Linked DNA regions of Planctopirus limnophila DSM 3776. The protein of the gene in region 2 interacts with the protein of the main gene of each other region in a pairwise test. Links are inferred from orthologs where the notes say so. Each region holds a gene or a part of one and is shown on either strand. Other genes may lie near its edges. The genes, in order: PLIM_RS16005 and panC.

Region 1 (3,201 bases), 1.1 Mb from region 2 along the record:
GTTCATACCCTTATAATAGGCCAGCACCAGCTTTCTCATCCGCTCCATGCCTAGCACATACTCGGGCTCCCAGGCACCGAGTGTCGTACGGGTTAAATCATTGGTGACCAAGCCCTGATGGACGGCATCAGCCGCCAGTTCACCCGATTTCACGGCCAGCAACACACCGGAAGAATAGAGCGGATCGAGAAAACCATAGGCATCACCAATCAGCACCCACCCCTGCCCTGCTGCCTGCTTTGCCCGATAGGAATATTCCTTGGCAGCCCGATACTGATCACATCGCTCGGCACCCTCCAATCGAACTTTCACACCCGGGCAGTGATCCACCTCTTCCTGGAAGAGTTCTCCCAGGTCTTTTGTGCGCTGCTTGTTAAAAAGATGCGAGAAATCTGCGACAACACCCACACTGGTAATGTTGTCGTGCAGCGGGATGTACCAGAACCAGCCTTTCTTACCTTCTGTCTGAATGACAGAGGTTGCACCGCCATTCTCACCCTCATCTCGCCAGGCATTTTTGTAGTAGGTCCAGACGGCGGCTTTTTTCAGTTCGCTATCCCATGTCCTCAATTGCAGGCGATCGAGCAGCACTGAGCTTTGGCCACTCCCATCAATCACCACCTGGGCTCGCACCTGACGCTCTTCACCGGTCGCCTCATTTTTGACGCGTACTCCCACGCATCGATCGTCTTCAAAGATCGCTTCCAGCACACGATGATTCTCATGAACCTGCACGCCCGCCTCGCGAGCGTGATCCAGCAGCATCAGATCAAAATCGGCTCTGCGCACCTGCCATGTCTGCGAAGATTCGACGGGCTTGTACTGTGTAAAGAAAAATGGAGCCGAGACTTTGCCCGTATCACTCACAAACTGCACGCTGTATTTCTTAACGAAGTGGCTGTCTTTCAGTCGCTCGAGCAGCCCCGTGCGTGCAAAAACTCCATAGGTGCAGGGAATCAGCGATTCCCCGATATGGAATCGCGGAAAAACTTCCCGCTCGAACAACTGCACGCGATGACCAGCCTGCGCCAGAAGTGTCGCCGCTGTTGCACCCGCCGGGCCACCACCAATCACAATCACTTCAGGATCAAGGCTCTGGATCATCGCAGACCACCATCCAACAGAAGATCAAAACTTATTCACAGACCTTGTCAGCCAAAGTCGCCGACAATTAACAATTGTTTCAACAAGTATTTTGTCGGCAACTCCCCCGATCGGCAAGAGGAAACTTTTTCATGACTGATTGCCATGTTAGCCAGACTTGTCATAAAATTACGCAACTCCATTTATAATAAACACTTACGAAACCAAAATAACTTTTGTGCTGTGAACGAGGCCAGCACTTCCCATCGCGACAGAACCGCTACAATCCGCTGCAGCAACTCAAACATCCACAGAGCTCGATCTACAGAAAGCCGTTCATGGAACACGCTCACTCCACAGAAGAACTCTTTGATGTGGTCAACGAGGCTGACGAAGTGATCGACGTCTTGCCCAGATCAGTCGTCCATGCCCGTAAGCTCTGGCATCGCGCGGTTCATGTCCTGGTCTTTAACTCAGCGGGCGAACTGCTGATTCATCAGCGGTCAGCACAAAAAGATGAGGAGCCACTCACCTGGAACTCCTCCTGCTCAGGCCATGTCTCGGCAGGAGAAGATTACGACCTGGCCGCCAGACGTGAACTTCAGGAAGAGCTAGGGCTCGACACACCCATCGAAACGATCGGACAGCTCCCAGCCTCGCCCAAACTCGCTTACGAACACACACGAGTTTATCGCACGGTCACCGACCAGCCACCTGTCTTCGATCCCGGCGAAATTGCACAGGGCTGCTATCGCACTCTCCCCGAAATCATGGCCGACGTCGCTGCCCGGCCATCAGTCTATTCCCAGCCATTTCGCACGATTCTCGCGTGGTACCAGGCAGAGCACCTCAACAAACCATCGCCAAAGATTTAGTGCTTTTGATCGATGCCTAACGCAACGCAAAGGTCCCGTTAGTCCTCTTCAGCCACAGCGACCGAACTCCCGGCTGCCTCGTGTGTGCGCTCACTCACAGCCGTCGGGTCGAGGGTCAATCGCTTGAGCACAATCGTCGCATACGAACCACGCGGCAACTCAAAGTCACACGTCACTTTGTATCGACCTGCATACTGCTCATCACTGGCCATCGCCATCTGCAGATTATGTGGCACAATGAGCGCCGGCCTTTCTCCCTTGGAGAAGAAACTGTCCCGCGGATACTTCACCCGCAGTTCGCGTAACTCAATCCCCAGTTCCCGCAGAACATTCTCATAATGCGCTTCGAGAGCCGATCCTTCCAGATCAATCCGTGCGGAAGGCAAAGGGAGTTTGACTCGTGACAGTTCGTCCTGCTCTTCCATCGTCAACGACGTGCAGAAGGCGACCTGCTGAGCCGAAAGACCCACTTCGTAAACCCGCTCATGCCAGACCTTACTGCGAATCAATTCTGCCAGAATATGATTCCACAAATAGCTCTGGTAAGCCGACAGAAACAACCCTCGCAAATCGACACGAATGAGTGCGAAAGCATTCTTGAAGTTAGTGGGATGATCACACAGGTAAGTCACAATACTGCGACGCGACGACTGGGCCAGCTTGGCTTTGCAATCGACCCAGTTGCCCCAGTTGTCGCGAAGAATACGCTTTTCTTCGCGATCATCAGGCCGATCATGCGGATTCGGTTCGGCCAGTGCCAGCCATAACGCTCGCTCGTAATTCCCTGCGCACCAAGGCTGAGCAATAAACTCCCGCGACGCACCGAGCGAGCCAAATCGCTGATCATCAAAATAATTCGGCAGCCGATCGACCAGCAGCGATTCCCGCAGATTCACATACTTTTGAGCCACATTCCGAGGCAGATCGCGAATGACAATGTGAAAGCGATTGCCGGAAATATCGGTCGGGCCAAAGTGCTGCTTCGTCTGCCCCTGATAAACCAGCGTAAAGTTCTGCTGATTCAAATCCCGCCTAGGACCACGACTGATCGTCACATATTGCTGGGTAATCGCATGACGATCTTTGAGACCACCATAACTGATGTGCTCTCGCTTGATTTTCCATCGGCGCAAAATCGCTTCGATGGCTTCGGGAGTTCCCAGCGATGTCTTCGTAAGTTTATAGACGGCATAATTACCGCCCTGAATCTCAAACTCACTCAGTTCTTCAACCTGGAAATCTT
Region 2 (3,319 bases):
CGACAAACCGCATTTCGCGGCACTCTTCGTCGAAACTTCGATTGCCCAAAATCCTCTGAGCGTATAACGTGCCAATAGGACTGATATTGTGGAAATTGCAAGGCTGCAATTTCCACCACGGAGGGATTGGCATGTGGTTGGTTATCGATAGACCGTCGGGCGCTCGTTTTGTCAGGGCCAGTCTGCTGACTGGCTGTATTGGATTACTTTTGCTGGCAGTTTCAGGCCAGACTCTGGCACAGCAAGCCCCGGCGGCAGTCAATACCGCAGCAGAAATCAGTGAAGCCCACCCTCTGGCACCTGCCTTAAAGCTCGCTTATGAATCTCGCGAAGCGCTGAAGGATGTGGTTGATTACGACGCGACATTCAGCAAGCGGGAATTGATTAACGGAAAACTGAAGCCACAAGTCTGCTATGTTCGCATTCGCAAGCAGCCTTTCAGTGTCTACATGAAGTTCATCAAGCCCAATGAAGGGCGTGAGGTGATCTTTGTCGAGGGGCAGAACAAGAATATGCTGCAGGGCCATGAGACGGGCGTCCTGTCGATGATCGGGACGGTTTCACTCCCGATTGATGGCCCCGACGCCATGGCTGAAAATCGCTATCCCATTACCATGCTCGGCATTCATAGCCTGCTGGATCAGGTCATCAAGCAGTGGGAGAGTGAAGCCCGATACGGTGAGGTCGAGGTGAATTTCTATCGGAATGCCAAACTGGGCAAAGACATCAATGTGGAGGTGATCGAGTCCACGCACCCCAAGCCTCGGAATCAGTTTCGATTTCACATGACGAGGCTGTTTCTCGATAAAGCCACCAGGCTGCCACTTCGAGTCGAGCAGTATGGGTTTCCCCAGTCGGGCGATCAGTCTCCACCGCTGGTCGAAGAGTATTCTTATGTTTCGTTGAGAACGAATCTGGGGCTGAAAAACATCGATTTTTCGGTGGATAATCCGCAGTACAAATTCAAGTGATCTCCAGTTGGCGTAATCCCGGTTTGCGTCATCCTGAGAGTTCATGGATTTGCCAGCAAGTATGCTGTACCAGCAGCTCTCGTCGAGTGGAAGCAACCACCAATCAAGTTCAGGAAGGCGATCAGTGAGGGTTGTCGAGACGATTGCCGAATGTCGCAAGGAGTTATCTAAGCTGCGGCAATTTGGAGGACGAACCGGGTTTGTACCCACCATGGGAGCGCTCCATGCCGGCCATGTCAGCTTGATGGAGATCTGTCGCCCACAGGTGGAGATTTCAGTCGCCAGTATCTTCGTCAATCCGACCCAGTTTGCACCCACGGAAGATTTGAGTCGTTATCCGCGACCCCTGGAACATGATCTGGAATTGTGTCGAGCAAGTGGTGTGGATCTGGTCTTTGTGCCGACTGTGGCAGAAATGTATCCGCCACTCGCTCAGACCACGGTGTCGGTCTCCACTCTAACCACTCTCTGGGAAGGGCAATTGCGGCCCACACATTTTCAGGGTGTGACCACGGTCGTGACAAAACTCTTCAATATTGTTCAGCCCCAAGTCGCTTTCTTTGGACAGAAGGATTATCAGCAGCAGGCGATTCTCCGGAGGATGGTGCAGGATCTGGATCAGCCTGTCAAAATCCGCACTTGCAGCACGATTCGAGAATCTGATGGCCTGGCAATGAGCAGTCGCAATGCTTATCTGACCAGCGAGCAGCGATCTCAGGCCACTCAGATTTTTCGTGGTCTCGCGAAATCGGAAAGCCTCTGGCAGGCTGGTGAGCGATCCCCAGCCGTGCTGGAACATGCCATTAAAACAACAATTGCTGAAGTCTCGGCACTCGACATCGATTATGTCGCTATTGTCGATCCCGAAACATTAAAACTACTGGATACGATTGATACTGGAGCTGTGGCCCTGGTGGCCTGCCGATTAGGAACCACCCGGCTAATTGATAATCTGCTCCTGGGGAATGCGAGACAGATTGTTGAGAGTGATTGACACAATTTCCGCCACTCCTCCATTCGATTCTGCCAAGAACGTCCAGGCCTTCTGAAAGATGAACCATGCTCCAGGTCTTGTTCCGTATCCCCTGGGATCATCTGACGATTGGGGGCGTGGAGATTCCCACCTTTGGGTTGGGGATTGTGCTCTTCGCCTGGGCCTTATTGGGAACGGCTATTGTTGGTCGCATGGCGTGGCAAGGCCGGGTCTCTGACCTGCTTCGAGATCCACTGGCAGTGGGAATCTGGGGAGCAGCGGGAGTGGCGATCTGGATGGCTCCCACGATTGGGCCGAAGTTTGCGCCAGAGGGGATCCCGTTTTTTGGTTACGGGCTGATGCTGTTTATCGGCTTTACGACGGCCGTTTTTCTGGCAACCAGGCGAGCGGCAGAGCAGGGGTTACCACCTGAAAAAATCTGGGATCTGGCTGTGGCGATTTTTATTCCCGGGTTAATTGGTGCCCGTCTGTTCTTTGCTGTCCAGTATCCCGAGAAGGTTTTTACGGGTCGTACGCTGCTGGAAAATGTGCTGTCGTTTGTGAATTTATCCCAGGGAGGAATTGTCCTCTTTGGCGGGTTATTGATGGGCACAGTCGCCTATTTTGTGTTCTGTTACTGGAACCGGATTGATCCACTTCGGCTGGCTGACATCATCACACCATCGATTTTTGTGGGCGTCGGTTTTGGTCGCATTGGCTGTCTGCTCAATGGTTGCTGTTACGGAGACGTCTGTCATCTCCCCTTTGCCATTCAGTTTCCAGGCTCGAGTGTTACCTACAGTGAATTCGTGTACCGGGGTGTCATCAGTCCTGTTGAATTGGCCACTCCCTGGCTGCAACCAACGCAAATCTACAGTGCGATTGATGGATTTATTATCGCTTTGGCAGCGTATTTGTACTATCCGTACCGCACCCGGCATGGCGCCGTCTTTGGCCTGGCGGTGCTGACGTATTCCATCACACGCTATCTGATTGAACTCCTGCGAAGCGACGAAGAGGGGCAATTTTCGACCTCGCTGACGATTTCGCAATGGGTAAGTTTAGGTGTGGGAATTTGTGTTTGTGCACTTTTGGTATATGTGTTCTTCTGTGCACAAAAGTTGCAGCGAAAAAGACTCACGGAGTCAGTTCCCGGTTGAGTTTTTATCAAGTTGCCTAAATCGTGCGGCCACGAGTGGTTTCGCTGGAACTTCTCCGGGGAAAATCAAGACTCACATTCCAGACAAGCGGAGTCCTCTGCTATGTCGCGATCGGTAATGACGACTGCTCCAGTTCCTTTCTGGATTGATTGAGTTCCGTGCAGACGCTCACTGACGAAGAATTGATTCAAGCCGCACAAACCGGTCATACGGAG

What was found.
Region 1: the proteins of panC (region 2) and PLIM_RS16005 interact in binary tests that used the Escherichia coli proteins (3 or more experiments, as listed by UniProt). The link is inferred for Planctopirus limnophila DSM 3776 from one-to-one orthologs.

Annotation. Positions count from the first base shown.
Region 1 is NC_014148.1:4,035,361-4,038,561, forward strand. Bases 316-3,189 are described here. They hold PLIM_RS16005 (NUDIX hydrolase), read left to right. Parts: upstream 316-1,421; coding sequence 1,422-1,958; downstream 1,959-3,189. Other genes in these bases: PLIM_RS16000 (NAD(P)/FAD-dependent oxidoreductase), read right to left, coding at 316-1,104; truD (tRNA pseudouridine(13) synthase TruD), read right to left, coding at 1,997-3,189. Outside these bases: more of PLIM_RS16000, read right to left, coding at 1-315; more of truD, read right to left, coding at 3,190-3,201.
Region 2 is NC_014148.1:2,906,448-2,909,766, reverse strand. What follows is about bases 39-3,030. They hold panC (pantoate--beta-alanine ligase), read left to right. Parts: upstream 39-1,095; coding sequence 1,096-1,965; downstream 1,966-3,030. Other genes in these bases: PLIM_RS11600 (prolipoprotein diacylglyceryl transferase), read left to right, coding at 2,031-3,030; PLIM_RS11610 (DUF1571 domain-containing protein), read left to right, coding at 132-971. Also shown: more of PLIM_RS11600, read left to right, coding at 3,031-3,104; PLIM_RS11595 (sigma-70 family RNA polymerase sigma factor), read left to right, coding at 3,263-3,319. UniProt on the Escherichia coli protein: Catalyzes the condensation of pantoate with beta-alanine in an ATP-dependent reaction via a pantoyl-adenylate intermediate.